DNA from 4 places in the Caulobacter sp. Root1472 genome. Region 3 is predicted to be linked to each of the others. Evidence: predicted binding sites of a transcription regulator. Region 3 holds the regulator's gene; each other region holds the start of a gene.
What was found. Region 3 encodes LexA, which represses DNA repair genes until DNA is damaged. Its sites were predicted from a motif close to ATGTTCNCNANNTGTTCT; they were not measured.
Positions count from the first base shown of each region.

Region 1: a site for LexA is predicted at 4,698-4,715, ahead of ASD47_RS25045 (ImuA family protein). Genes of this name have one in related genera too.
Region 2: a site for LexA is predicted at 2,528-2,545, ahead of uvrA (excinuclease ABC subunit UvrA). Genes of this name have one in related genera too.
Region 4: a site for LexA is predicted at 3,134-3,151, ahead of ASD47_RS22335 (ATP-dependent helicase). Genes of this name have one in related genera too.

Region 1 covers NZ_LMFX01000051.1:106,843-114,297, reverse strand. Annotated here, with positions in the region: gene ASD47_RS25055 (error-prone DNA polymerase) at 1-2,190, opposite strand, end outside; gene ASD47_RS25050 (DNA polymerase Y family protein) at 2,311-3,990, opposite strand; gene ASD47_RS25045 (ImuA family protein) at 3,911-4,684, opposite strand; gene ASD47_RS25040 (VanZ family protein) at 4,807-5,172, opposite strand; gene ASD47_RS26940 (hypothetical protein) at 5,274-5,489, shown strand; gene serA (phosphoglycerate dehydrogenase) at 5,461-7,041, opposite strand; partial or broken gene ASD47_RS27845 (hypothetical protein) at 7,072-7,161, opposite strand; gene ASD47_RS25030 (phosphoserine transaminase) at 7,185-7,455, opposite strand, start outside.
Region 2 covers NZ_LMFX01000027.1:32,851-40,305, reverse strand. Annotated here, with positions in the region: gene ASD47_RS17880 (ATP-binding protein) at 1-1,247, shown strand, start outside; gene ASD47_RS17875 (hypothetical protein) at 1,390-1,569, opposite strand; gene ASD47_RS17870 (thioredoxin family protein) at 1,735-2,460, shown strand; gene uvrA (excinuclease ABC subunit UvrA) at 2,625-5,534, shown strand; gene ASD47_RS17860 (hypothetical protein) at 5,578-6,516, opposite strand; gene ASD47_RS17855 (hypothetical protein) at 6,608-7,455, opposite strand, start outside.
Region 3 covers NZ_LMFX01000001.1:142,404-149,858, forward strand. Annotated here, with positions in the region: gene gltA (citrate synthase) at 1-231, opposite strand, end outside; gene gltX (glutamate--tRNA ligase) at 299-1,720, opposite strand; gene ASD47_RS00675 (ComEC/Rec2 family competence protein) at 1,776-3,983, shown strand; gene ASD47_RS00680 (GFA family protein) at 4,022-4,456, shown strand; gene lexA (transcriptional repressor LexA) at 4,616-5,317, opposite strand; gene ASD47_RS00690 (DUF5990 family protein) at 5,756-6,175, shown strand; gene trpC (indole-3-glycerol phosphate synthase TrpC) at 6,183-6,971, opposite strand; gene trpD (anthranilate phosphoribosyltransferase) at 6,968-7,455, opposite strand, start outside.
Region 4 covers NZ_LMFX01000045.1:200,588-208,042, reverse strand. Annotated here, with positions in the region: gene ASD47_RS22365 (LysR substrate-binding domain-containing protein) at 1-234, shown strand, start outside; gene modA (molybdate ABC transporter substrate-binding protein) at 439-1,200, opposite strand; gene ASD47_RS22355 (Coq4 family protein) at 1,292-2,062, opposite strand; gene ASD47_RS22350 (ribbon-helix-helix domain-containing protein) at 2,180-2,407, shown strand; gene ASD47_RS22345 (hypothetical protein) at 2,567-2,803, opposite strand; gene ASD47_RS22340 (hypothetical protein) at 2,827-3,027, opposite strand; gene ASD47_RS22335 (ATP-dependent helicase) at 3,152-5,557, shown strand; gene ASD47_RS22330 (DNA polymerase III subunit epsilon) at 5,618-6,367, shown strand; gene ASD47_RS22325 (AraC family transcriptional regulator) at 6,440-7,294, shown strand; gene ASD47_RS22320 (sugar O-acetyltransferase) at 7,291-7,455, opposite strand, start outside.

The DNA.
Region 1 (7,455 bases), on a different contig from region 3:
GAAGCCGTACGAGCCGAAGCCCTCGATCTGCTTGAAGCACCGCGTGGCGAAGTCGCGTTCATAGCCGCGCGACACCATGCCCTCGACGAACTTGCCGCGATACTGGCCCGGGTCGCCGTCGTGCTTGAAGGTGGCCATGGCCTTGCGCAGGCCGTCGGCCTCGTCGGGCGTGAACCTGGCCGCCTCGATGGCCAGGCTCATGGCCTGTTCCTGAAACAGCGGCACGCCGTAGGTGTTGCCCAGAATGCCCTTCAGTTCGTCCTTGTCGCCGTGCTCCGGCGAGGGCGCCGGCCATTCCGCCTTCTCCAGGCCCTGTCGCCGCCGCAGATAGGGGTGGACCATGTCGCCCTGGATCGGGCCCGGCCGGACGATCGCCACCTCGATGACCAGGTCGTAGAACCTGTTGGGCTTCAGCCGGGGCAGCATCGACATCTGGGCTCGGCTCTCGACCTGGAACACCCCGACGCTGTCGGCGACCGACAGCATGTCGTAGACGCCCTTCACCTCGACCGGCACGTCGGCCAGGTCGACGATCGGCTGACCGTGGTCGGCGCGCAGCATGCCGAACGCCCGCTGGATGGCCGCCAGCATGCCCAGGGCCAGGATGTCGACCTTCATCAGGCCCAGGCTGTCGATGTCGTCCTTGTCCCACTCGATGAAGGTGCGGTCCTTCATCGCCGCATTGCCGATCGGCACGGTCTCGTCCAGCCGCCGCTTGGTCAGGACGAAGCCGCCCACGTGCTGCGACAGGTGGCGCGGGAACTGCAGCAGCTCGGTGGCCAGGGCGATGGCCCGGGCGATCTGCGGGTTCTTCGGGTCCAGGCCCGTCTGGCGGATATGCTCGTCGGGCAGGCCGTCGCCCCAGCTGCCCCAGACGGTGTTGGCCAGGATCGCGGTGATGTCCTCGGTCAGGCCCAGGGCCTTGCCGACGTCGCGGATGGCGCTGCGCGGGCGGTAGTGGATCACCGTGCCGCAGATGGCGGCGTAGTCGCGGCCATAGCGCTCGTAGACATACTGCATGACGTCCTCGCGCCGCTCGTGCTCGAAGTCGACGTCGATGTCCGGCGGCTCGCCGCGGTTCTCGGAAATGAAACGGGTGAACAGCAGCCGGTGCTCCATGGGGTCGATCGCCGTCACCCCCAGGCAGTAGCAGACCGAGGAATTGGCCGCCGAGCCCCGCCCCTGGCACAGGATTCCCATCTCCCGCGCCTTCTGGACGATGTCGTGCACGGTGATGAAGTAGTTGGGGTAGTCCATCTTAGCGATCAGGCCCAGCTCCGTGCGGAGGTTGTCCTGAACCTTGGGCGGAACGCCGCCGGGATAGCGCCAGGCCGCCCCTTTCCAGGCCAGATCCGTCAGGTGCTCCATCGCCGTCTTGCCCGGCGGCACGGGCTCGTCCGGGTACTGCTCCTTGAGGTGCGAAAGGTCGAAGCCGATGCGCTCGACGATCTCGACCGTGCGCTCCACCGCCTGGGGCCAACGCTCGAACAGCCGGGCCATCTCGGCGGGCGTCTTCAGGTGGCGCTCGGCGTTGGCCTCCAGGCGGAAGCCCGCCTCGGTGATCGTGCAGCCCTCGCGGATGCAGGTCATCACGTCCTGCAGCGGCCGCCGCTCGGGGCCGTGATAGAGCACGTCATTGGTGGCGACCATCGGCGCGCCGGCGTCGCGGGCCAGCTCGGCCAGCCGCGACAGGCGCTTGAGGTCCTGGGCGGCGTAGGCCCGGCTGGCGGCCAGCCAGACCCGGCCGCGCAGTTCGCCGGCCATGCGGTCGAGATCGGCCTGGAAGGTCTCGTCCAGTTTCGCCGGCGGCACGACCAGGGCCAGCTGGCCGTGGGCGTGCTCCAGGAAATCCTTCCAGGACAGGTGGCACTCGCCCTTTTCGGCCCGGCGCTGGCCCACGGTCAGCAGGCGGGTCAGGCGGGCGAACGCCTCGCGGTCGGAGGGATAGCAGAGCAGGCTGGGCGTGCCGTCCATGAAGTCCAGCCGGCAGCCGGTCAGGGCGCGGATTTGCAGGTCCTTGGCCGCCGTCCAGGCCCGCACCACCCCGGCCAGGCTGTTGCGGTCGGTGACCCCCACGGCGCTCAGGCCCAGGGCCTGGCCGGTCAGCATCAGCTCCTGGGCGTGGGAAGCGCCGCGCAGGAACGAGAAGTTGGTGGTGGCCTGGAGCTCGGCGTAGCGGTGGGTGGTCATGGCTAGACCCTCCCCCCATGGGGGAGGCGGCCCAAATGGGCCGGAGGGGGGAGTGGTCCCGCCTCGGCCGTATCCCCCCACCGATCGCTGCGCGATCGCCTCCCCCACAGGGGGAGGGTCTTAGCCAAACAGGCCATGCAACCACCACTTCGGGGCCTTGTCCCCGTCGCCGTACAGGCCGGCGCGGAAAATCCAGAACCGTTCGCCCGTCTCGTCCTCCACCCGGTAGTAGTCGCGCACCTTGCCCGGCCCGACCTCGTCGAAGGTCTTGCGCCACCATTCCTGGCCGATCCGCTCGGGCCCCTCGGCCAGGCGCACGCGGCGCGACCGGCCGCGCCAGGTGAAGCGGACCGGCGGGTCGTCGGGCAGCTTGGCCATCACCTCGATCGCCTCGGGACGGCGCAGCAGGCGGGTCGGCCGGGGACGGTCCGGGTCCCAGGCGTCTTCCGGTCGGGGATCCAGCGGCGCGCGGCGGACCACGGAACGTTCCGGCACGTGGCTCGGATACGGATCGGCCCGCCACACCCGGTCCTCGCCCAGGCGGTTGACCAGCCGGTCGACCAGCGGCGCCAGGCCCTCCTCCAGGCCGGCGTCAGCGTCGGCGTCGGCGTTCAGGTTCCGTTGCGCGGTCGACAGCGGCTCGACCTCGGCGGCCCACAGGGTGACGACCTCGATCCCGAAGCCCGGATCGACCGTGTCCAGCTTCGGCTTCAGCAGCTTGGCGATGCGGGCGGCGTCGCGGCCCGGGCGCGACAGGCCGGCCCGCACCGGCTGGTCCTTGCCGTCCAGCCGGTGGAAGACCAGCTCGAACCGCCGCGCGCCGCGCCCCTCGGCCTCCAGCCGGGCGCACAGCAGGGCGCAGATGTCGCCGGTGACCCGCTCCAGGTCGGACAGGGCGCTGATCGGCTCGAAGAAGGCCAGGCGGTCGAACCACGGGGTGGCGGGGCGGCGGAAGACCAGGGCCTCGCGGGCCGCGCCCAGGGCCTGGTCCAGGCGCATCACCGCGGAAAGCCCGAACCGCCGGGCCAGCTGGGCGCGCGGCAGGGCCAGCAGCTGGCCGACCTGGAACAGGCCCAGGCGCGGCAGTTGGGCCTGGGCCGCCTCGTCCAGCCGCAGGGCCGCCACCGGCAGCGGGGCCAGCAGCGGGCCCTGGCCGTCGGGCGGGACGATCGTGCGATCGGGGCCGTAGCGGGCCAGGGCCCAGGCCGCGCCGGGGGTGTCGGCGATCGCCCCGCGGGCCGGCGCGCCCCAGCGCTCCAGCCGCGCCAGCAGGTCGTCCAACATCAAAGCCTCGCCGCCCCACAGGTGCGACACCCCCTCGACATCGAGGAACAGGCCGTCCAGCCCGTCGATGGCCACGGCCGGCGAGAAGCGCACGCACCAGTCGCAGAGGATCTCCAGCGCCGCGCGGTCGCCATCGGGGTCGTGGTCGGCGGTGAGCAGGTCCGGAACCAGGGCCGCCGCGTCGGCGGCCTTCTGGCCGACGAACAGGCCCAGGGCCGCGGCCGCGTCGTCGACGGCGGCCAGGCGGCGCGTGCCGCCTTCTGTGGCGACCAGGGCGACGGGGGGAGGAGGCAAAACAGGCCCTCCCCCTGCGGGGGAGGCGGTCGCGAAGCGACCGGCGGGGGGCGTGATCGGAAGGTCGACCCGGCCACGGGCCGGCGGCCTATGATTCCCCCCTCCGTCGGCTTCGCCGACACCTCCCCCACGGGGGGAAGATCTAGGCGGTGCGACGGTATTCTTCCTCGCCCATGTCGTGATCGGCCAATTGCGACACCAGACGGAAAGGATGCGGGCCATCGGCGGCCTCCGCTTGTTCGAGGATCCAGGCGCCGGGACGGCCGCCCCGGCAGCGTTCGAGTTCGACCCGCCAGCGCGGCGGGCCCAGGCCCGGGTCGCCCGGCGGCGGCTGGCTGGGCGCGGCGGCGATGCGCCAGCGGGTCTGGGCGGCCGCGCCGGAGACCTCGCGAACCTTGCCGGCCGGGCCGCCATAGGGCCGTCGTCGCAGCAGCACCCCGGTCGCGCCGCGCCGTTCGCAAGCCAACTGCAGGCGGCGGCCGGCCTTGAGGTCGGGACTCTGCGCCTCGCCGATCGCCGCGGCGACGCCGACCGTGGCCAGGGCGTCCTCCAGCACCGACAGCACCTCGGCCTCGTCGCGAGCCTTGACCTGGATCAGCCGGCCGGTGGGAAAGCCCAGCCCGACCAGGCCCGGGGCGTGCAGGTCGGCGCGCCGCATCACCCAGACCACCGCGCCCCACGCGGCCAACGGCCGCAAGAGCAAGGCGGAAAAGCTCGCGGGCGCGGCGCCGGTCTCTTCCTCCAGTCCGGCCCCGCCCACCTCGTGCCAGCCGCCGCGCGGCAGGCCGCCGGCCGGAAAGCAGCCGTCGATGCGCGGATCCCCGAACGGCAGGACGGGAGGCGGAGTCCGAGTCCCCGCCTCCAGGGCGGCGATCTGGGCTCTCAAAGCCGAAAGGGCGGGCTTCGCCCCGGGCATCCCTGCATCTCCGATGTTCCACTTTTGTTCTGATCCTCCGGGCATGGAGAGTCAAGCGGAGCCGGGTCGCGATTCAGGGATGCGCTGGAATGACGCGCCGAAGGGGCGGAACGAGGACCGGCCTAGAACCGCGGCTTGGCCCGCCACCACTGGCTGACCAGCATCGGTCCGAACGCCGCGCTGATGCCGCAGGCGTCGGCGAACAGGTCGAACCACGAGGCGTCACGGCCGACGAAAGCCTGCAGGATCTCGATCGCCCCGCCGAACGCCAGGATCGCCAGGCCGATGCGGTGCAGCCGGCTCTGCGGCAGGGCCAGGCTGGCCAGGATGCTGAGCACGTAGAAGACCAGGAAGTGCTTGGCCTTGTCCCAGGGGATCAGGCCGATGCTGTCGTCGTCGGGCAGCAGGGCCTTGGCCAGGGCGAAGGCGGCGGCGGCCAGGAAGACGATGAAGACCAGGCGGTTGATCTTGCGGGCGCGGAGGGACATCGGGGCTCCTGGCTGGGACCGTCCGCACCTAGCCGGTCCGGTGAGGCTTGAAAATGGCCGGACGGCGTCTTGGCCGGATCGCCTCGTCGATTGCACCGGATCTGCACGCTCTCTTCCTTCTCCCCTTGCGGGAGAAGGTGTCGGCGAAGCCGACAGATGAGGGGTCGATGAACGCGAAAGCCGCGCCCAGCCTTTCGACCGGACGCGGCTTCGAACGCCTGAGAAACCCCTCATCCGACCTGCTACGCAGGCCACCTTCTCCCGTAAGGGGAGAAGGATCGGAGTCCCCTAGAACGTCAGGGCGCGGGCTTCCTTGACGTGTGGCAGGGCCTGAATCTTGGCCAGCAGGGCCTCGTCCGGGGCCTGGTCGACGCCGACCAGGGCGATGGCGTCCTCGTCGGCCGAGACACGGCCCAGGTTGAAGGTGGCGATGTTGACGCCCGCCTCGCCCAGCAGCATGCCCAGGGCGCCGATGAAGCCCGGCTTGTCCAGGTTGTTGATGTAGAGCATGGCCGGCGAGAAGCCCGCGTCCAGCTCCATGCCCTTGACCTCGACGATGCGCGGCGCGCCGGCGATCACCGTGCCGGCGAAGGCGCGCTTGCCCTTCTCGGTGGTGATGGTGATGCGCATCAGGCTGTCATAGGTGGGGCTGACCTCCTGGCGGCTCTCGGAGACGGTGATGCCGCGCTCCTTGGCCACGGCCGGGGCGGAGACCATGTTGATCTCGGCCAGCATCGGCTTGAGGATCCCGGCCAGGGCGGCCGAGGTCATCGGCTTGACGTTCAGCTTGGAGACCTCGCCCTCGAAGGCGATGTCGATGGCGGAGATGCCGAAGTCGACCATCTGGCCGGCCAGGGCGCCGATCTTCTCGGCCAGGGCCACGAACGGCTTCAGCTTGGGGGCTTCTTCCGCGGTGATCGAGGGGCTGTTCAGCGCGTTGGTGACCGCGCCGGTCAGCAGGTAGTCGCTGACCTGTTCGGCCACCTGCAGGGCCACGTTCTCCTGGGCCTCGCTGGTGCTGGCGCCCAGGTGCGGGGTGGCCACGACCTTGTCCGAACCGAACAGCGGGTTTTCCTTGGCCGGCTCGGTGACGAACACGTCGAAGGCCGCGCCGCCGACATGGCCGTCGTCCAGCAGCTTGCGCAGGGCCACCTCGTCGACCAGGCCGCCGCGGGCGCAGTTGACGATCAGCACGCCCTTCTTGGTCTTGGCCAGGTTCTCGGCCGACAGGATGTTGCGGGTCTTGTCGGTCAGCGGGGTGTGCAGGGTGATGACGTCGGCGCGGGCCAGCAGGTCTTCCAGCTCGACCTTCTCGACGCCCATCTCGATGGCGCGCTCGGGCGAGAGGAAGGGGTCGTAGGCCACGACCTTCATCTTCAGGCCCAGAGCCCGGTCGGCGACGATGCCGCCGATGTTGCCGGCCCCGATCAGGCCCAGGGTCTTGGCGTACAGCTCCACGCCCATGAAGCGGTTCTTTTCCCACTTGCCGGCCTGGGTGCTGGCGTCGGCGGCCGGCAGCTGGCGGGCCAGGGCGAACATCATGGCGATGGCGTGCTCGGCCGTGGTGATCGAGTTGCCGAACGGGGTGTTCATCACCACCACGCCCTTGGCCGTGGCGGCGGGGATGTCGACATTGTCGACGCCGATGCCGGCCCGGGCGATGACCTGCAGCTTGTGGGCGGCGGCGATCACGTCCTTGTCGAGCTTGGCGCCCGAGCGGATGGCGATGCCGTCATAGTCGCCGATCACGGCGATCAGTTCGTCTTTCGACAGGCCGACCTTGATGTCGAAGTCGACGCCGCGGTTCTTGAAGATGTCGACGGCGGCGGGGCTGAGCTTGTCGGCGATGAGGACGCGGGGAGCGGTCATGTGGGGGATTCCTTACGGAGAATTCGGTGCGCGCCCTCGTCCTTCGACAAGCTCAGGATGAGGGCTACTGAAATGCGGCAGTCCGGAATCCTCATCCTGAGCTTGTCGAAGGACGAGGATTTCAGCCGCGAAGTGGGAGACGCTTAAGCGGCGGCCAGTTCGGCCGAGACGGTGGCGAACGCCCAGTCAAGCCAGGGCGTCAGGGCCTCGAGGTCCGAAGCCTCCACCGTGGCGCCGCACCAGATGCGCAGGCCGGCCGGGGCGTCGCGATAGCCGCCGATGTCGAGGGCCGCGCCCTCCTTCTCGAGCAGGCTGGCCAGCTTCTTGGCGAAGTCGGCCTGGGCGTCGTCCGGCAGGGCGGCGATCGTGGGATCGACGACCTTCAGGCACACCGAGGTGTTGGAGCGGATCTCC
Region 2 (7,455 bases), on a different contig from region 3:
TGATGCGGGAACTGCGGGCCCGCCTGGCGTCGGACGCTCTCAACCGCAAGCTCGAGGCCGAGCTGGAGGAGAACCGCCGCCTGCGCACCGAGGCCCAGGATCTGGCCGTCGCCGCCGAGACCGCCAGCCGCGCGAAGACCGAGTTCCTCGAAACCATGAGCCACGAGATCCGCACGCCCCTGAATGGCGTGCTGGGCATGGCCCAGGCCATGGAGCGCGACACCCTGTCGGCCCGGCAGCGCGCCCGCCTGGCCCTGATCGGTCAGTCCGGCGCCGCCCTGCTGGCGGTGATCAACGCCGTGCTCGACATCTCGCGGATCGAGGCGGGCAAGATGGAGGTCGTCCGCGCCCCCTTCGACCTGGACGCCCTGGCCGACACCCTGCGCCAGCTCTATGGCGGCCTGGCCCGCGACAAGGGCCTGGACTTCACCCTGGAGATCGCGCCCCGGGCCGGCGGCTGGCGCGATGGCGACGCCGCGCGGCTGCGCCAGGTGATGAGCAACCTGATCTCCAACGCCATCAAGTTCACCGATGCGGGCGGCGTGGTCGTGCTGCTCGGCGGGGACGCCGCCACCCTGACCTGCGCCGTCACCGACACCGGGATGGGCGTGCCCGAAACACGCCGCGCCCAGATCTTCGACAAGTTCGTCCAGGTCGACGGCTCGAGCACCCGCCGCTCGGGCGGCAGCGGCCTGGGCTTGGCCATCTGCCGCGAGCTGGTGACCCTGATGGGCGGCGAGATCGGCTTCGAGAGTCCGGCGGGCGGCGGTGCGCGCTTCACCTTCGCGGTCCCCTGCCCGGCGTTGGGCTCTCTCGTTCAGCCGCCTTCCGTCGAGGCGGCTGGCGCCGCCCCTGCCCTGGACGGCGCGCTGAAGATGCTGGTCGTCGACGACAACGCGGTCAACCGCACCGTCCTCCAGGCCATGCTGGGCCACCTGGGCGTCGCCTGCGACGTCGCCTGCGACGGGCACGAGGCGGTGGCCCTGTGGGAGACCGGGTCCTGGGACGCCATCCTGATGGACATCCACATGCCCGGCATGGACGGGCTGGAAGCCGGCCGGGTCATCCGCGCGCGCGAGAGCGCCGAAGGCCGAGCCCGCACCCCGATCCTGGCCGTCACCGCCAGCGTGCTGGCCCACGAGACCGACCGTTACCTGGCCGCCGGCATGGACGGTTTCGTGGCCAAGCCGATCGCGGCCCAGCGGCTGGCGGCGGCGCTGGACGCGGCGCTGGGCGGCGCGTCGTAGCTTCGCGAACACCCTACGGTTCGAACACGCCGAAATGGCCGTTGCCGCCTTGAAAACATCCCCGCCGCACGACGGTCCTTCCCCAGGGCGGATTGATCGTCGCGCGCCAAACCTTGCGGTGACGCGCGGCTTTGACCAACCGTCAGAAGCTCAGGACGCCCAGGTCGACGATGATCTTGAAGGCCCAGATCGTGCAGGCGACGCAGACGGCCAGGGTGATGACGTCGTCGATCTCTGAGCGCTGGCGAGCGGCCTTGGCGGCCTTGCCGGACTTGCTCTTGGCCGGCGCCTTCGCATCGTTTTTCGCCGCCGTCTTGGCCACGCCCGTCGTCCCCCTTCGGCGCGCCCGACGCGCGATCCGTCCGGACATAGACGCCATGGGTGCTGAAGGTCGCCCTTCCAAAGGCGGTTTATTGTTCGTGAACGCCGTAACCTTCGGCCGCCCCGACGCGAACTGAACCCTCGAGATCAACGAGGAACGCGGCCAATGACCCGGACAATGATGCGCAGGACGGCCTGGGCCAGCCTGGCGGCCGGCGCGGCCCTGGCGGCCGCCGTGGGCGCCTGGTCGATGTCCGGCGCGGGCGGCACGGCCCAGCGGCCGGTGGTGCTGGAACTGTTCCAGAGCCAGGGCTGCTCGTCCTGCCCGCCGGCCAACGCCAACCTCAACGCCATCGTCGACCGGCCGGACGTGCTGGCCCTGAGTTTCGGCGTCACCTACTGGGACCAACTCGGTTGGAAGGACACCTTCGCCAAGCCGGCCTACACCGACCGACAAAAGGCCTACGCACGCGGTTTGGGCGCCCAGCTGGGCACGCCGCAGATGGTGATCGAAGGTCGCGAGGACCTGATCGGCACGAACGCCCGCGACCTGGACCTGGCCCTTCGCCGGGCCCGCCCGACGATGGACGCCACCGTGGCCCTGTCGCGTGGCCGGGTCGAGATCGGGGCGGGCCAGGCGCCCAAGGCCGGCGCCGACGTTTGGCTGGTGCGCTACGATCCCCGCGTGCGGCAGGTGGCCATCCAGCGCGGGGAGAACAACGGCAAGACCCTGCCCCACCGCGACGTGGTCGTGGAGCTGACCCGCCTGGGCGGCTGGACCGGCGCTCCGGTCGGCTTCGCCGCCAAGCCGCCCGCCGACCCCGTCCTTCGCACGGCGGTGCTGGTCCAGGCCAGGAACGGCGGCCCGATCCTGGCGGCGGCGCGGCTCTGAGGCGTCGCTGAACCCCTGCTGACATCTGATGTCAGCAGTCTGCCGCCACGTGCCGCCATCGCGACATTTGTTCGCACCTTGTTCTTGTGTTAATCGGCGTTCCGGGCCCTACATATAGCCGTCTCGCCGTGGCTCCCCTCACGGCCTCACGCGTTCCGGAAAACATGGCTGAACAACTGAACTTCATCCGCGTGCGCGGCGCGCGGGAGCACAATCTCAAGGACGTCAGCGTCGACATCCCGCGGGGCGAGCTCGTCGTGCTGACCGGCCTCTCCGGCTCGGGCAAGAGTTCGCTGGCGTTCGACACCATCTACGCCGAGGGCCAGCGCCGCTATGTCGAGAGCCTCTCGGCTTACGCACGCCAGTTCCTGGAACTGATGAGCAAGCCGGACGTGGACCTGATCGAGGGCCTGTCGCCGGCCATCTCGATCGAGCAGAAGACCACCTCGCGCAACCCGCGCTCGACGGTGGGCACGGTCACCGAGATCCACGACTACATGCGCCTGTTGTGGGCGCGGGTCGGGGTGCCCTATTCGCCGGCCACCGGCCTGCCGATCGAGAGCCAGACCATCAGCCAGATGGTCGACAAGATCACCGCCCTGCCCGAAGGCACGCGCCTCTACCTGCTGGCCCCCGTGGTCCGCGACCGCAAGGGCGAATACCGCAAGGAGATCGCCGAGTGGCAGAAGGCCGGCTTCCAGCGGCTGAAGATCGACGGCGAGTTCTATCCGATCGAGGACGCCCCGGTCCTGGACAAGAAGTTCAAGCACGACATCGACGTGGTCGTGGACCGCATCGTCACCAAGGCCGGCATGGAGCAGCGGCTGGCCGACTCGATCGAGCAGGCCCTGCGCCTGGCCGACGGCCTCGCGGTCGCCGAATGGGCCAATGTCGAGGAAGGCGAGAAGGAGCCGCGCCGGCTGCTGTTCTCCGAACGCTTCGCCTGCCCGGTCAGCGGCTTCACGATCGCCGAGATCGAGCCGCGCCTGTTCTCGTTCAACAACCCGGCGGGCGCCTGCCCGGCCTGCGACGGCCTGGGCGCCAAGCTCGCCTTCGACGCCGACCTCGTGGTGCCAGATAAGGATAAGTCGCTTCACAAGGGCGCGGTGGCGCCGTGGGCCAAGGGGCCTTCGCCGCTCTACACCCAGACCCTGCAGGCCCTGGCCCGCCACTACGGCTTCTCGATGGACGAGCCCTGGCACAAGCTGCCGGAGAGCGCGCGGCAGGTGGTGCTGCAGGGCTCCAAGGGCGAGAAGATCAAGTTCACTTATGACGACAACGCCCGCAAGTACGAGGTGGCCAAGCCTTTCGAGGGCGTGCTGCCGAACCTGGAGCGCCGCTGGCGCGAGACCGACAGCAGCTGGGTGCGCGAGGAACTGGGCCGCTACCAGTCCGACACCCCCTGCGAGGTCTGCCACGGCAAGCGCCTGAAGCCCGAGGCCCTGGCGGTCAAGATTCACGGCCAGGACATCGCCGCCGTCTCGAACCTGGCCATCCGTCCGGCCCGCGACTGGTTCACGGCGCTGGAGGGCCACCTCTCCGACAAGCAGATGGAGATCGCCCGGCGGATCCTGAAGGAGATCAACGACCGCCTGCGGTTCCTGGTCGACGTGGGACTGGACTACCTGAACCTGTCGCGCGGCTCGGGCACCCTGTCGGGCGGCGAGAGCCAGCGCATCCGCCTGGCCAGCCAGATCGGCTCGGGCCTGACCGGCGTGCTCTATGTGCTGGACGAGCCGTCGATCGGCCTGCACCAGCGCGACAACACCCGCCTGCTGCAGTCGCTGCAGGGCCTGCGCGACCTGGGCAATTCAGTCCTCGTCGTCGAGCACGACGAGGAGGCCATCCTCACCGCCGACTATGTGATCGACATGGGTCCGGCCGCCGGCGTGCACGGCGGCGAGATCGTCGCCGAGGGCAAGCCGGCCGACATCATGGCCAACCCCAGAAGCGTCACCGGCCAGTACCTGACCGGCGTGCGCGAGATCGAGGTGCCCGAACAACGCCGCCCGATCAGCAAGAAGAAGATGCTGAGGGTCGTCGGCGCCAAGGGCAACAATCTGAAGGACGTCACCGGCGAGATCCCCGTCGGCACCTTCACCTGCATCACCGGCGTGTCGGGCGGCGGCAAGTCGACCTTCACGATCGAGACCCTGTACAAGGCCGCCGCGCGTCGCCTGAACAACGCCAGCGACGCCCCGGCCACGCACGAGCGGATCGAGGGGCTGGAGAACTTCGACAAGGTTATCGACATCGATCAGTCGCCGATCGGCCGCACCCCGCGCTCGAACCCGGCCACCTATACCGGCGCCTTCGGCCCGATCCGCGACTGGTTCGCCCAGCTGCCGGAGAGCAAGGCTCGTGGCTACGGCCCCGGCCGCTTCAGCTTCAACGTCAAGGGCGGCCGCTGCGAGGCCTGCCAGGGCGACGGCTTGATCAAGATCGAGATGCACTTCCTGCCCGACGTCTACGTCACCTGCGACGTCTGCAAGGGCCAGCGCTACAACCGCGAGACCCTGGACATCCTGTTCAAGGGCAAGACCATCGCCGACGTGCTGGACATGACGGTCGAGGAGGCCGCCGACTTCTTCAAGGCCGTGCCGCCGATCCGCGACAAGATGGAGACGCTCAAGCGGGTGGGCCTCAGCTACATCAAGGTCGGCCAGCAGGCCACGACCCTGTCCGGTGGTGAAGCGCAACGGGTGAAGCTGTCGAAAGAGCTCAGCAAGCGCGCCACCGGCCGCACGCTGTACATCCTCGACGAGCCGACCACCGGCCTGCACTTCGAGGACACCAAGAAGCTGCTGGAAGTGCTGCATGAGCTGGTCGACCAGGGCAACACCGTGGTGGTCATCGAGCATAACCTCGACGTCGTGAAGACCGCCGACTGGCTGCTGGACTTCGGTCCGGAGGGCGGCGACGGCGGCGGCGAGATCGTCGCCGTGGGCTCGCCCCAGGACGTGGCCAAGGTCGAGGCCAGCTGGACCGGCCGCTATCTGAAGGACGTGCTGGCTCGCCACGAGGAGCGGCGGCTGGAACGCGTGGCGGCCCTGAAGGCGGCCAAGCGGGCCTGAGCCCGTCGGGGCGAGGCGGCTAACCGCTTCGCTCCGGCCAGGACTAGCTGAACACCTCGGCCTGGTTTTCCGGCCGGGTCTCGGCGATTTCCCGATAAACGGCGGCGGCGGGGGCGTACATCACCGCGTTCAGCACCCCGCCCATGGCGCCGGCCAACACCAGATAGACGATCCGCGCCGGATTGAAATAGGCCGCCACCGAGGTCATGTCGGGCTGGGCGATCTCGCCCATCGCCCGGCCGACATCGCCCCCGGAAAAGGCGAAGGTGACGGCGAAGTACAGCGTCATCATCACCATGTAGATCGGCAGCATCAGCACCACGGCCAGGCCGTAGCAGCCCAGCAACCGCCAGAAGCGTCCCTTGGTCAGCCGCCAGGACTCGAACACTCGCAGGCGGCGTTCGGCGAAGGTCATGACGCCGGCCAGCGAGAGCCGGACCGCGAAGAACACCAGGCCGGCGATGACCAGCATATAACCGAGCAGCACCACCAGGACGATGCCGACCATGGCTCCGGCGTTGGGCTCGGCCCCGGCTTGCCCCAGGCTGGCGCCGACGCCGATCGCCACGCCCAACAGGCCCACGGGGATGGCCAGGGCGATGGTCAGGACCGTGAACACCACCCCCATGATCACCGACAACAGCACCAGCCGCAACTCGTCGCCGCCCAGCCGCAGCCGGGTCAGCGGCGACTCCGCCGGCCGTAGGATCGCCCGGTAGACGCCCGCGCCCATGATCGAGGCGATCAGGATCGCCCCGCCGATCGCGATCACCTCACCGACGAGGAAGCCCGTCAGCGCCTCCGTCGTCATGGTCCCCTGGGTCGACGCGCCCATGAAGCGGCCAAAGCCGGACGCGATCATCGCCGCTGTCAACGCCACGCCGGCGGCCAGGCTGAAGACCGCCCAAATCGCGATCGTCCTGGGCTCGCGTCGGATCAGCCGGAAGCCCTCGAACGCGGCTTCCGTCACCTTGAACTGCATCTAAACCCCCTCGAAACCTGAGACGCATCCTTGCGTTGCGCGCGCCGGATGGCAAGCGTTCGAGCCCAGGGTGAGCGACTTGGCCTTGGGCTCAATCAAATACCGCGCCCTGGTCGACGGGATCGCCTTTCAGGCAGCGGTAGGCATGGCCGATCGGCGCTACCAGCACCGCGACCGCCAGGGCATGGACCATCGCGCCCAGCGCCCTGGCCGCCATCGCCGCGGGTCCGAACGCCGCATTCAAGGCCGCTGACAGGGAGGGCGACTTCAACACCGGCGGCGAGGCGGTCCCCATCGCGCCGATCAGCAGGTCGCGAGCCCACGCGCCCGCCCCTTCGATCGCCATGGAGATCAGCAGGGCCGCAAGAAAGATCACCGCCAAGCCGACGTGGCGGCCATGGCTCAGCGTGAGGGCGCTTCCGAGGCGCAGGCGTCGATCAGCGACCGTCATCGGCGCGGCCAGGGCCAGACGCCCGCCCAGCAGCGTCAGGACCACCGCAGTCGATCCGGTCGTGTAAGGCAAGACGGACGGGCTGGCTGCATGGGTCGCCAGCAGCAGGTAGCTCAAGGCGCCGACTGCCGAGGAGAGCAGCAGCCACACCAGGGTCAGCGGCAAGACGAGCCCAAGCAGACGCAACTCGACGCCGCCGAACCTCGGCCAGGCGGCGTGGCGGTCCTTGGGATGGATCGTCGCACGAAGGATCGCGGCGCAGGTCACGGTGGTCATCACTATGTTCAAGGCGAAGCCGGCGAGCCCGAGCCGCACGGCGACGATCGTCAGGCCGCGCCCCGAATCGACCGCCTGCCAGGCCCAGACCTGGAAACCGGCCATGATCGTTCCGCCAACGGCGAACACGAACGCCCATGACAGCGCCGCCGCAGGTCGGCCGGCGACAAGCCGGAGCCCTGACAGAATGGCGGCGCGCCAAGGCAGTTTCG
Region 3 (7,455 bases):
GGCCAGCTGGTCGATCGGATAGCCGCGGTGCAGCAAAATGCCGGCGTCGCCATCGATATAGGTGATCTTGCTTTCGCACGACGCCGTCGAGGTGAAGCCCGGATCGAAGGTGAAGTGGTCGGAGTCGCCATACAGCTTCCGCACGTCCAGGACGTCCGGACCCGTGCTGCCCTTGAGGATCGGCAGGTCGTAGTTCTTGTCGCCGATCGTCAGCGTGGCTTTGTCGGTCATGCGAGAGACCCCTTCAATGATGGAACGATCAGTCCAGTTTTCGATTTCGCGGTTGCGTTATAGCGCCTCATGCGCGCGACGCCAGGGCGTCGTCAAGGCGCCCTAGAGACTCCTCGCGACCGAGCGCGGCCATGATCTTGTTCAGGTCGGGCGCCTGGGCCCCGCCGGTGAGGATCCCACGCAATGACGGGCCGAATTTGCCAAAGCCCACGCCTTCGGATTCCGCGAAGGATTTCAACAGGGTTTCCAGCTCCGACACGCCCCAGACCGGCGCCGCGCCCAGCTGGGCCCGCAGGCGGGCCAGGCGCTCGACGGTCTCGTCGGTCAATTGCTTGACGGTCTTTTCTTCCAGGACCAGCGGACGCACCTTCAGCGCGAACGCGCAGTGCTCGGCCAACTCCAGGATGGTCTTGGCGCCTTCCTTGACCTGCGGCACGACCGCCAGCAGGCGCTGGGCGGCGTCGGCCGGCAGCTCGGCGCTCTGGGCCTGCAGGGCTTTCAGGGTCAGGTCGGCCAGGCGGGCGTCGTCCGCCTGGCGCAGGTGCTGGCCGTTGATGAAGTTCAGCTTGGCCCAGTCCAGGCGGGCCGGGGCCTTGACCACGTCCTTGACGTCGAACCAGGCGATCGCCTGCTCGTCGCTGAACACCTCGTCGTCGCCATGGCCCCAGCCCAGGCGGGCCAGGTAGTTGCGCATGCCCTCGGGGATGTAGCCCATGTCGGCGAACTCGCCGACCGCCTGGGCGCCGTGGCGCTTGCTGAGCTTGGCGCCGTCGGGGCCGTGGATCAGCGGGATGTGGCCGAAGGCCGGCAGGGTCCAGCCATTGGCCTGGTAGATCAGGGTCTGGCGGGCGGCGTTGTTCAGGTGGTCGTCGCCGCGGATCACGTGGGTGACGCCCATGTCGTGGTCGTCGACCACCACGGCCAGGTTGTAGGTCGGGGCGCCGTCGGCGCGCAGCAGCACCAGGTCGTCCAGGTCGGCGTTGTTGAAGGTCACCGGACCCTTGACCAGGTCGTCGACCAGGGTCGTGCCCTCGGTCGGTCCCTTGAAGCGGATGACGTGCGGCAGGCTGGGGTCGTTGGGCGGCGGGGCGTCGCGCCAGGGCGAGCGCAGGGCCGGACCGCCGGCCCGCGCGGCCTCGCGGGCCGCGGCCAGCTCCTCGACGGTCATCCAGCAGCGATAAGCGCGGCCGGCGGCCAGCATCTCCTCCACCACGGCGCGGTGACGGTCGGCGCGGCTATACTGGAAGACCACCTCGTCGTCGGACTTCAGGCCCAGCCAGTCCAGGCCTTCGAAGATCGCGGCGACGGCCGCCTCGGTCGAACGCTCGCGATCGGTGTCCTCGACGCGAACAAGGAACTTCCCACCCGTATGGCGTGCATATAACCAGTTGAACAGCGCGGTGCGTGCGCCGCCGATATGCAGGAAGCCGGTTGGCGACGGGGCGAAGCGGGTGACGACGCCTGAGGGGGGCGAGGGGGAATTGGTCATCGGGATCAAGGCTGACGAACTGGAGGCCACGGACGTGGCGAGGACGTCACCGGACATGTCCGGTGGCTGGGCGGCGCGTCTTAGCACGCGTCTTCGCGCGCGTCCTAGCGTGGGAGCGGTAACAGCTTCGCTGATCGACGAGATCGACGCCAATCGCGAGCGCTGGATGCTGTGGTCGCCGGTGGCCTTCGGCCTCGGCGCGGCCGGCTACCTGGAACTGAGGGCCGAGCCGTCCTGGGCGTTGCTGGCCGGACTGGCGGCCGGATTGGCGATTCTGGCGGCGCTGATCGGGCGGCGGTCGGCGACGGGGCTGTCGGTGGTCCTGGTGCTGGCGACCTTCCTGGCGGCCGGGGCGCTGGCCGGCAAGGTCCGCTCGCACGCGGTGGCCGCGCCGATCCTGGCGGGCGAGCGGACGGTGATGACGATCGACGGCTTCGTGGTCGACGTGGTCAGTCCCGGCGCGGGCGGGCCGCGGCTGCTGATCGCGCCGGTGCGGATCAGCCGCCTGGCTCCGGAGGACACGCCCAAGCGAGTGCGGGTGACCGTCGAGGCCGAGGACATCCCCGCGCCCGGCCAGGCGATCCGCCTGCGGGCCATGCTGGGACCGCCGCCGCCGCCGGCCGCGCCGGGAGCCTACGACTTCGCCCGCGACGCCTGGTTCCACGGCGTGGGCGGCGTCGGCTTCGCGATCGGACAGTCCCAACCCGCCACCCTGGACCCGCCGCCGTGGCGCCTGCGGGCGGCCATGGCGGTCAACGCCTTCCGCTGGCGGCTGGCCAGCCGCATCGTCGAGGACATGGGCGTGGCGCGCGGCGGCGTCGCCGCGGCCATGGTCACCGGCCACGAGGCCTGGATCACCCAGGACCAGACCGACGCCATGCGCGCTTCGGGCCTGGCCCACATCCTGTCGATCTCGGGCCTGCACATGGCCATCGTCGGGGGCTTCGCCTTTGGCCTGGTGCGGCTGCTGATCGCCGCCTGGCCCTGGGCGGCGCTGCGGGTTCCGGGCAAGAAGGTCGCGGCCGTGGCGGGCCTGGCGGCCGTCGCGACCTATCTTGTCATTTCGGGCGCGCCGCCGCCGGCCCTGCGGGCGGCGATCACCGCCACGGTGGCCTTCGCCGCCATCCTGTTCGACCGGCAGGCCATCACCCTGCATGGGCTGGCGATCGCCGCCCTGGTCATCCTGATCGTCCAGCCGGAGTCCGCGGGCGCGCCAGGGTTCCAGATGTCGTTCGCCGCCACCGCCGCCCTGGTGGCCCTGGCCGAGGCCTGGCCGCGCCCGGTGCGGGAGATTTCCGCCCCCTGGTGGATCCGGGCCATCCAGGGCGCGCTCAGCTGGCTGGCGGTCAGCGTCGGCGCCAGTTTCGTGGCCGGCATGGCGACCGGGCCGTTCGCCATGCAGCACTTCAACCGCGTCGCCGTCTGGGGACTGCCGGCCAACCTGCTGGTCGCGCCGCTGTCGTCGTTCGTGATCATGCCGTTCCTGGCCCTGGGCGCGGCGCTGGAGCCCTTCGGCCTGGGCCGGCCGTTCCTGGCGATCGCCGGCTGGGGCATCGCCGCGATGATGGGGATCGCCAACGGCTTCGCCAGCGCCGGCGGCGCCCAGAAGGTGGTGGCCAGCGGCCCGCCGTTCACCCTGGCCCTGGCCTTCGTCGGCCTGATGCTGCTGTGCCTGTGGCGCGGCCGCCTGCGCTGGCTGGGCGCGCCCCTGGCCCTGGCCGTGGCCCTGTGGCCGCGCGCGGCGCCGCCCGACGCCTGGATCGCGCCGGACGGGACCACGGCGGCCGTGCGCCAGGGCCGCGAGGCGGTGCTGCTGCGCCCCGACGCCCGCCGGTTCGGGGCCGAGCTGTGGAGCCGTCGCCGCGGCCTGACCCTGCCGGACAGCGCCGCGCCCAGCCCGCTCTACGCCTGCGACCGGCGCGCCTGCGCCCCCGCCGCCGGAGCGCCCGTGGCCCTGGCCCTGTCGTGGAGCAAGGCCGCGCCCGACGCCGACGGCCTGGCGGCGATGTGCGCCGAGGCCGAGATCGTGGTGCTGCGCGGCGTCGCGCCGTCCATCCCCCCGGCCTGCCGCGACCGCATCGTGCTCGACGCCGACGACTTCGCCGCGGGTGGGGCGGCCGAGCTCTATCGGCGCGGCGGCGAATGGTGGATCGTCTGGGCCCAGCCGTTGAGGGGCGTCCGACCGTGGACTGGACCGCCGCCTGAACCCCGGTGGATGCCCGACGGGCCGATGACCCGTTCGCCGAACGCAAAGGCCTTCTGAGCCGAGCGGCGCTTCGGGCGTTTAGGCCGGGACGAGCGATGGAGACGATCATGGAGCGGGAAGGCGGGTGCGCGTGTGGGGCGGTGCGCTATGTCACGACCGGCGGACCGCTGCGGGTTGGGCTGTGCCACTGCCTGACCTGCCGCAAGCGCCATGGCGCGCCGTTCAACGCCTTTGCGGCGTTCCGGGCGGACAAGGTGCGGATCGAGGGTTCACCGGCGATCTGGACCGGCGCCGAGCACGGCCTGATCCACGGCTGCCCGACCTGCGGCTCGCCGTTGTTCTGGACGGCGGCCTCCTGGCCTGAGAATGGCGAGGGGGACGGCGAGATCGAGATCCACCTGGGCGGGCTGGACGAGATCGGCCAGTTCACGCCGCAGTACGAGGTCTGGGTCAAGCGTCGCGAGCCCTGGCTGCCGCCGTTGAACGTGCCGCAATATGTGGAGAACCGGCCGGCGGGGATGGCGACCTAGGGGGCTTTCGTTCCATCGCCCAAACTCCGCTCATCCCGGCGAATGCCGGGACCCAGATGGCATGGTCGAGCGCCAAAACAGAAAGACGCCGAGTCCGTCCAATCAGACTCGGCGCCCTACGATCTGGGTCCCCGCATTCGCCGGGATGAGCGGATGAATCTAGTGATACCGCCGGATCAGCCCCACCAGCTTGCCCTGCACCTCGACCTGGTCGGGACCGAAGATGCGGGTTTCGTACTTGGGGTTGGCGGCCTCCAGGGCGATCGAGCCGCCCTTCTTGCGCAGGCGCTTGAGGGTGGCTTCCTCGCCGACCAGGGCCACGACGATCTCGCCGCTGTTGGCCGTGTCGCCCTTGCGGATGATCACATAGTCGCCGTCCAGGATGCCGGCCTCGATCATCGAGTCGCCTTGGACCTCGAGCACATAGTGCTCGCCGGCCCCCAGCATGGTCTCGGGCACCGGCAGGCGCTCACGCTCGTGCTGGATGGCGTCGATGGGCGTGCCGGCGGCGATGCGGCCCAGAATCGGCAGCTCGCGGGTGTTGTCGGCGGCGATCGGCGCCGGCGCGGCCGGAGCCTGGCCGCCGCCTTCCAGCACCTGGGGCTTGAAAGCGCCGCGGCCCTTCGGCGGCGCGGCCGCGGTGGCCTGCTGCGGCAGCTTGACCACCTCCAGCGCCCGGGCCCGGTGCGCCAGGCGGCGGATGAAGCCGCGCTCTTCCAGCGCCGTGATCAGTCGGTGGATGCCCGACTTGGACGCCAGGTCCAGCGCCTCCTTCATCTCGTCGAAGGAGGGGGAGACGCCGGTCTCCTTGATCCGTTCGTGGATGAACATCAGCAGCTCGTGCTGCTTGCGCGTGAGCATGTCCGGCCTCGCCAGTCGTCGCGGAACAAACCGCAAACCTCTGTGAATGTTCTCTAGGTGTTCTTCGTTGATGTCAAGTTAACGGTGTTCGGCGGAGAGGCGGTCGAATTCGCCTGTAAATTCAAGCCTCGGGCGTCCCGGATCGAACATCCAGGCGGGCTGGAGCGCAGCGCATTACCGAGAATCGGTCCCGCACGCCGCGCGATTGACCCACGCGGCCAAGGCGGCTGTAGTCGCGCCGGGATATCGGGGGAGACCGTCATGCACGAGGTTTGGCTGCTGAACGCCGGATAGCCGCGGGCCTTGTGGAGGACGCAGCCTTGACCCCGCGGTTCGGCGACGAACCCGCCGTATCGCAAGCGCAAGGCGGCGCGGATCCCATTCGTGTGGTGATGCGCCGAGACGAAACATCGAGCGTCACGGGCGCAGGAGGGTTGTATGGCGGCGGGTCAAACGATCAGGCTCAGGCTGACGATCCAGGACCCGGTCCCGGGGGTCGCCTACAGCTTGCAGAACAAGAAAAGCGAAGCGGTCGGGCAGGTCGTCGCCGCTGGCGGACCGCTGTCGTTCGATGTCCCCGTGCGGATCACGCCGGGGCCGAAATTCCTGGGAGAGTTCGTCCGCAGCGAAGGGCCGGTCCGGCGCTTCGTCTACATCGCCATCGGAGGCCAGGCCGGCCTGGCGGCGTCCCCCTGGAGCCGCCGCGCCAAGATCGACATCCACGCCCTGCCGACCGACCTGCTGGAGCAGGCGCTTGCCGGCAAGATCCTGGAGGCCCGCCTGCCGGGCAGGGACAAGGACGGCGGTCCGGCCTGCGCGGCGGTGCGCCCGCTCGGCGCCTGGCGGGTCGTGGAATGATCCAGCCCTAGCCCAGCAACGCCTTGGTCGCCGCCGCCACGTTCACCTGCCGCATCAGGCTTTCGCCGACCAGCATGGCCTTGGCGCCGGCTGCTTCCATGCGCACCACGTCGTCGTGGACGAACAGGCCGCTCTCGGTGACCAGCAGGGCGTCGGCGGGCGCCTGGGCGGCGAGACGTTCGGTGACGGCGAGGTCGACCACGAAGCTCTTGAGGTCGCGGTTGTTGATCCCCACCAGGGTGGAGCCGAGCTTGCCGGCCCGCTCCATCTCGGCCTCGTCATGCACCTCGACCAGGGCGTCCATGCCCAGGCGAGCGGCTTCGCTCATCAGGTCGGCGGCCAGGGCGTCGTCGATCATCGCCAGGATCACCAGGATGGCGTCGGCGCCGAGGGCGCGGCTCTCGGCCACCTGCCAGGGATCGACGAGGAAGTCCTTGCGGATGCAGGGCAGGGCGACGGCGGCGCGGGCGTCGATCAGGTAGCCGTCGGCGCCCTGGAAGCTGGGGCCGTCGGTCAGGATCGACAGACAGGCCGCGCCGCCCTCGGCGTAGGCGCGGGCCAGGGCCGGCGGGTCGAAGTCGGCGCGGATCAGGCCCTTGGACGGCGAGGCCTTCTTGATCTCGGCGATCAGCGACAGCTTGCCCGGCGCATGGCCGGCCTCCAGCGCGGCCTTGAAGCCGCGCGGGCTGCTGGCGGCCTTGGCGGCGGCGTCGACCTGGGCGAACGCACGCCGCCGTTTACGATCGGCCACGTCCTCGCGCTTGTAGGCGGCGATCTTGGCGAGAATGTCGGTCATGCGGCGATTTCTGAATTGGTGGCGGCGACCAGGCCGGCCAGGGCCGCCTTGGCCCGGCCGTCGTCGAGCACCGCGCCGGCCAGCTCGACACCCTCGCGCAGGGTCTCGACCCTGTCGGCCACCAGGAAGGCGGCGGCGGCGTTGAGCATGACGATGTCGCGATAGGCGCCCTTTTGGCCGTCCAGCAGGGCGGTCAGGGCGGCGGCGTTGAAGGCGGGGTCGCCGCCGGTGATGTCGGCCAGCGCCGCGCGCGGCAGGCCCACGGCCTCGGGGGTGATCGTGAACAGCCGCAGGGACCCGTCGCGCCATTCGGCGACCTCGGTCTCGCCGGTGGTGGTCAGTTCGTCCATGCCGGCCCCGTGCACCGACCAGGCGCGCTCCGCTCCCAAGGCCCCAAGAGCCTTGGCCACGGGTTCGACGAAGCGATGGGCCGAGACGCCGACGACCTGGCGCTTGGCCCCCGCGGGATTGGTCAGCGGGCCCA
Region 4 (7,455 bases), on a different contig from region 3:
GCTACCGCCCTGGCCGACCAGGGCTTCGCGCTGGGCTCGCCGATCTTCTTCGCCCAGGAGATCGCCCAGGGCCGGCTGGTCGCGCCGTTCGACATTACCGCCAACTACGGCGGCGGCTACTGGCTGGCCTATCCGGCCGAACGCCGCCGCGTGCGCAAGATCGCCGTCTTTCGCGACTGGATCCTGGACCAGGCCGCGGCCGATCCGCTGATTGCGCGCTATAGCCGACGCTAGAGCGTGGCAGGCGAAGCGGCTTCGCCGACTAATCCGCCCTATGGCGCCCCAGGTCCTGTGGACCGTTCGGCGTCGAGGCGGCGCCCTCGTCCTTCGACAGGCTCAGGATGAGGGCTGCCGCCAAGAAGGGTGAGTAGAATTCCTCATCCTGAGCTTGTCGAAGGACGAGGAATTCGGCCCAAGGCCGGCAACGGCCCACGGACCCTAGCGCACCTCGTACCCGTAGCGCCTGATGATGGCGATCGCGGCCGGGGACTTCAGAAAGGTCAGGAACGCCAGAGCCGCGGGGTTCTTCTCGCCTGTCCGCAGCAGCACGGCCTGCTGCTGGATCGGGGCGTGGTCAGCGGCCGGGACCAGCCAGCGCGACCCGCCGGGCTGGTCGATCACCTGCGACAGGGCGACGAAGCCCAGTTCGGCGTTGCCGGTGGCCACATACTGGTAGGCCTGGGTGATCGAGGCGCCCCGGACGATCTTCGGCGCCAGGGCGTCGTAGACCTTGAGCTTGCGCATCGTCTCCACCGCGGCCTCGCCATAGGGCGCGGCGGCGGGATCGGCGATGGCCAGCTTGGCGAACCGGTCCGACGCCAGCACCGCGCCCTTGCCGTCGACAAGGCCTGGCGTCCGGGAATACAGCACCAGCCGGCCGACGGCGTAGGTGAACCGCGCGCCGGGGACGGCCAGCCCCTCCTGCTCGGCCTTCAGCGGTCGTTCCGCATCGGCCGACAGGAACACCTCGTACGGCGCTCCGTGCGCCATCTGGGTGTAGAACTGGCCCGAAGAGCCGAAGCTCAGCGTGGCGGTGTGGCCGGTCTTGGCCTTGAAGGCGGCGGCGACCGCCTTGGCCGGCTCGGTGAAGTTGGCGGCGACCGCCACCTGGGTGTCGGCGGCCAGGACGGGCGTCGCGGCCAGGGCGAAGGCGACCCCGAACAGGGCCAGGCCGACCAGCTTGAAGCGGCGGGTGATCATGCGAACTCTCGAAAAACGGACGCCTGGTGCGTTATGTAGTTCAACTACCGAACGCTGGGAACGGTCAAGCCTTGGCGCCTTTCATGTGCGGCTAGGCTCGGTCGCGGCGCCGCGGCGGGATGCCCTGGTAGGCGGTGTTGGGCGCGATCTTCAGGGTCCGGCGCGCCTCGTCCAGCGGCAAGGCGAACAAGGCCGGATAGTCGACCGCCGGCAGCCAGGCGGCCGCCCGGCCGTTGCGCCAGGCCTCGCGCACCGCCTTGCCGTAGGGCAGGTCCGGCGCCGCCTTCTGCAGATGGCGCGCCCCGGCCAGGGCGATGACCGCGAAGCCCAGGCTACGGGTCTGGGCGTGGGAAAAGGCCACCACGCAGACCTCGCCCAGCGCGTCCGTGCCGTAGCCGGTCAGCACGTGCCAGACGTCGTGAACGTCGCGCATGCGTCGTGCGTACCAGGCCAGGGGATGGGCCGCGTCGACGTCGCCCTCGCGAACCTTGCGGCTTTCCTCGGCCAGGCCCGCGGCGGACAGGCCACGCGGGGCGATGAAGTCACGATAGGCGGCGCCGACCGTGCCGGGGCCGAACTGTTCCAGCCACGCCGGATCCGACAGCCGCTCGGCGAACTCGTCGCGCTCGTAGGCGATGCGGCCGCCCTCGGGGGTGCTCAGCAGCCGGCGGTAGCCGTTCGGGATCGCCTTGCCCGACAAGGCCCGCATGATCTCGAACACCTGGGCGGTGTCCTCCTTGTCGGCGAGCAGGCGCCGGACGGCCCGCAGCGCCCGCAAAGGCTGCAGGTTGAACGTGCCGCGCATCCGCCTCATCGGTTCGCGAGGCTTTGGCCCACCGAGCACTTGCGTGACTGCGATCATGGGGCATGCTCCTGCTGGACCCGATAAAGATGACATGGCGTCATTTTTATTCAAGAGGGTTCAGAGACCCGCGCGGGAACCTTGGCGCACAGCCAAACGGCAATTGGGACAGGCGAGATGGGCAGTCTGAAGAAGCGTTCGATCAACCTGGCCGGCCACGCGACCTCCCTGGCCCTGGAGCCCGAATTCTGGGCCGTGCTGCAGGCGGCGGCCGGGGCCGACAAGATCAGCATCGCCGGCCTGATCCAGCGGATCGACGCCGGACGCGGCGAGCGCCCCCTGGCCTCGGCCTGCCGGGTGTTCGCCCTGCAACGCGCTCAGGCGGGCAAGGCCGGGACGATCTAGGACCTGTGGACAGCTGGGCGTTCAGCGCCGGAGGCTCGCCCTCGTCCTTCGACAGGCTCAGGATGAGGCCGACTTGCAGGGCGGCTGAGTAGAATTCCTCATCCTGAACCTGTCGAAGGACGAGGAATTCGGCCCAAAAGATCTTCGACCGTCCCAGACCTAGCCCTGCTCGACGCCCGGCCCCGGCTTGGGAAGCGGCAGGGGCGCGGGATCGGGCGAACGATGCGGCAGCGCCGGCCTTTCCGGCAGTCGCATCGACAGGTCGGCCGACCGCACGGTCAGCAGGCCGGAGCGCCAGCCGCCGACCACCAGGGCGGCGATCAGCAGCAGCACGCCCAGCAAGGTCAGGCCGGCCACCCCCAGGTGCTGCAACCTGATATCGTGATGACGCGCCATGGCGTCCTCCTCGTTGGCCGACCCTAGCCGGCGGGCTTGGGCGCGTCGGGAACCTTGGGCGCCTCGACCTGCGGAGCGGACACGTTGATGTCGACCCGCTTCTTCTGGGTCACGCCGCCCGCGAAGACGAAGTAGGCGATCACCGCCACCACGACCACCAGGGCCCCGATGATGAACGCCATGCCGGTCCCGCCGCCACCGCTCGTATTGGTTTCTTCAGCCACGTTGGTCTCCCGTGTTGTCGTCCCATTCGAACAAACGGCAGGTGAAGGGCGAAGTTCCTGACAGGGAGGGCGGCGGATCGGCGCAAGGGCTTAAGCCGGACGATCTTTGTGCTACATATGTTCCATGTCCCAAGGCTTCGACTCGTCCCCTTCTTCCGACGGCTTCCCCGGCGATCTTCCCGCCCCCCGCATCTCCGACCTGGCCCGCCCGCGCGGACCGGAGGGTCCGGCGCGGACCTATCTGGAGGGGCTGAACCCCGAACAGCGGGCGGCGGTCGAGGCTACCGAGGGCCCGGTGCTGGTGCTGGCCGGCGCCGGCACCGGCAAGACCCGCGTGCTGACCACCCGCCTGGCCCACATCCTGGCGACGGGCCGCGCCCGGCCGTGGGAGCTGCTGGTCGTCACCTTCACCAACAAGGCCGCGCGCGAGATGCGCGAGCGGATCACCCACATCATCGGCGACGAGGCCGAGGGCCTGCGCTGGCTGGGCACGTTCCACTCCGTGGCGGCTCAGATCCTGCGCCGCCACGCCGAGCTGGTGGGGCTGAAATCCAGCTACACGATCATCGACACCGACGACCAGGAACGACTGCTCAAGCAGTTGATCGAGGCCGCCGATATCGACGCCAAGCGCTGGACGCCGCGCGCCCTGGCCGGACTGATCGACACCTGGAAGAACCGCGGCTGGACGCCCGACCGCGTGCCGCAGAGCGAAGCGGGCGAGTTCGCCAACGGCCGGGGGATCACCCTCTATCGCCAGTACCAGGAGCGGCTGCGCATCCTCAACGCCTGCGACTTCGGCGACCTGCTGCTGCACAACATCACGATCTTCACGGCCAATCCGGACGTGCTGGCCGACTTCCAGCGGCGCTTCCAGTACGTGATGGTCGACGAGTACCAGGACACCAACGTCGCCCAGTACCTGTGGCTGCGCCTGCTGGCCCAAGGGCGCCAGAACGTCTGCTGCGTGGGCGACGACGACCAGTCGATCTATGGCTGGCGGGGCGCGGAGGTCGACAACATCCTGCGCTTCGAGCGCGACTTCCCCGGCGCCAAGGTCATCAAGCTGGAGCGCAACTACCGCTCCACCGAGCACATCCTGGCCGCCGCCTCGGGCCTGATCGACGCCAACAAGAGCCGGCTGGGCAAGACCCTGTGGACCGAGGCCTCGGGCGGCGAGAAGGTCAAGGTCAGCGGCGTCTGGGACGGCGAGGCCGAGAGCCGGATGGTCGCCGACGAGATCGAGAAGGCCAAGCGGGCCGGCCGCAAATACAGCCACATGGCCATCCTGGTGCGCGCCTCGTTCCAGATGCGGGCCTTCGAAGAGCGGTTCGTGATGCTGCAGATCCCCTACAAGGTGGTCGGCGGCCCCAGGTTCTTCGAACGCGCCGAGATCCGCGACGCCCACGCCTATCTGCGCCTGATCCAGTCGCCCGACGACGACCTGGCCTTCGAGCGCATCGTCAACACGCCCAAGCGCGGCATCGGCGACACCTCGGTGCAGAAGCTGCTGCAGATCGCCCGGCTGGAGGGGATCTCCACAGTCGACGCCGCCCGGGTGATCATCGGCGGCGACGACCTGCCGGCCCGCACCCGTACGGCCCTGAGCAACTTCCTGCGCGACCTGGATCGCTGGCGGGCGCTGGCCGCCACCACTCCGCACCAGCGGGTGATGGAGGCGGTGCTGGAGGAGAGCGGCTATACCGACGCCCTGCGCCTCGACAAGGGCCCCACCAGCCAGACGCGGCTGGAGAACTTGAAGGAACTGGTCCAGTCGATGAGCGCCTTCGACACGCTCGAAGGCTATCTGGAGCACGTGTCGCTGGTCATGGACCTGGACAAGGGGGCGGGCGACGACGCGGTCTGGATCATGACCCTGCACTCGGCCAAGGGGCTGGAATTCCCGCTGGTCTTCCTGCCCGGTTGGGAGGAAGGCGTGTTCCCCAGCCAGCGCAGCATGGACGACAAGGGCGAGAAGGGCCTCGAGGAAGAGCGCCGCCTGGCCTATGTCGGCATCACCCGGGCCCGCGAGGAGGCGCGGATCAGCTTCGTGGCCAACCGCCAGGTCTATGGCCGCTGGACCAGCCAGCTGCCGTCGCGCTTCGTCGACGAACTGCCCCTGGCCCACGTCGATGCGGCCTCGGAGACCGGCTATTACGGCGGCGGACCGGGCATGCAGCAGACGGTGTCGTCGCGCTGGGACGATCCGGGGACCAGCACCTTCACCGCCGGCAGCTATGACAGCCCGGGCTGGAAGCGAGCACAGGAGCGCACGGCGGGTTTCAGTGAGCGCGGCGCCACTTGGCGCAGCGGCGGCTCGGCCGCCCGCTCGGCGCCGATCGAGGGCGAAGGCCGGCTGGTCGCGGTCTCGGCCAGCTCGGCGGCCAGCGCCTACACGCGCGGCGACCGGGTGTTCCACGTCAAGTTCGGCTACGGCAAGGTGACGGGCGTCGAGGGCAACAAGCTCAACGTGTCGTTCGACAAGGCCGGCGACAAGAAGGTGATCGACAGCTTCGTGGAGAAGGCCTGAGGCGGAGGGGCAGGGCCTCGCCCCTCCCCTAACCGTGCGACCGGGCCCATATTCCCCTGCATGGCTGCTTCCCGCCTCCGCGTGATCGATCTGGAGACCGCCGGAAACGGTCCGCATGACGTCTGCGAGATCGGCTGGCAGGATGTCACGCTGGGCCCGGACGGCCGCTGGCGCGTCGACGAGGGCCGGGGATCCCGACTGGTCAATCCCGGTCGCCCGATCACCCCGGAAACCATGGCGGTGCACCACATCATCGACGACGACGTCGCCGGCGCGCCGTTCTGGAAGGCGGTGGCGGGCGAGGTCCTGAAGCCCGAAGGCGGCGTCCAGGCCCTCGCCGCCCACCGCGCCGCCTTCGAACAGCGCTACTGCACGCCGAGGTTCACCGGCGGCGCGCCCTGGATCTGCACGTGGAAGTGCGCTCTGCGGCTGTGGCCGCACCTGACCAGCTTCTCCAACCAGATGCTGCGCTACCAGCGCAGGCCCGAAGGCCTGGTCCGCGAGCTGGGCCTGCCGGCCCATCGGGCCCTGCCGGACGCCTACGTCACCGCCCATCATCTGCGCGACATGCTCGACGAAGCCCCGCTGGAGCAGCTTCTGGCCTGGAGCCGCGAGCCGGGCCTGCTGCCGCGCGTGCCCGCCGGTCCTGAACGCGGCAAGCCCTGGAATCGCCTCGGCATCGAAACGCTGCGGGCCTTCGCCCAGGATCGCGACCCGAACCTCCGCTTCAGCGCCGAAACCGAACTGCGCCGCCGAGGCGAGACCGCGGAGCCGACGGCCGACGAACCGGCGCAGCGGACTTTGCTCTGAGGGCAATCGCGATCAAATAGCCGCTGGAAGCCCGCGCTATCCCTGCTGCATGCTTCGTCGCGAGACCCGCCCATGAACCCTGTCGAGAAAGCCATCTGGTTCATAGAAGGCCATTTCGCCCAGCCTCTCGACCTGGACGACATCGCCGAGGCCGGCGGGATTTCGCGTTTCCACATGTCCCGCGCCTTCGTGGTCGCCACCGGTCGCCCGGTGATCGGCTATCTGCGCGCGCGGCGGCTGTCGGAAGCGGCGCGGGCGCTGGCGCAAGGGGCTCCCGACATCCTGTCGGTGGCCCTGGAAGCCGGCTACGGCTCGCACGAAGCGTTCACCCGCGCCTTCCGCGACCAGTTCGGGGTCACGCCCGAACAGGTGCGGGCCAGGCGCGATATCGCCAACCTGACTCTGGTGGAGCCCATCATGCTCGACAGCACGCCCCGCAACGACCTGCCCCCGCCTCGCTTCGAAGACGGCCGCCCGCTGCTGATCGCCGGCGTCCAGCAGCACTATGACTGCAACGACGCCGGCGCCGGCATTCCCAGCCAATGGCGACGGCTGGTCCCCCACCTGGGCCACATCCCCAACCAGGTGGGCGGCGACCTGGCCTACGTCACCTACGGCGTCTGCGCCAATGCCGACGACCACGGCGACTTCGACTATCTGGCCGGGGTCGAGGTCACGGCCTTCTCCGACCTGCCGGCCGGGTTCTCCACCCTGCGCATCCCGCCGCAACGCTACGCGGTCTTCCGCCACGCCGAGCACATTTCCACGATCCGCGCGACCATGCGGGCCATCTGGACCGTCTGGCTGCCGGCCTCGGCCTATGACGCCGCCGACGCGCCGCTGTTCGAGCGCTACGGCTCGGAGTTTGATCCGCGCACCGGCGAAGGCGGGCTGGAGATCTGGCTGCCGGTGAAGGCGAAGGCCTAGCCGCGAACCCGGGCCGGATTGCCCACCACCGTCGCGCCCCGGGGCACATCGCGGGTGACCACGCTGCCGGCGCCCACGATGGCGTCGTCGCCTATGGTCACGCCGGGCAGGATGATCGATCCGCCGCCGATCCAGACGTTCTCGCCGATGCGGACCGGGCG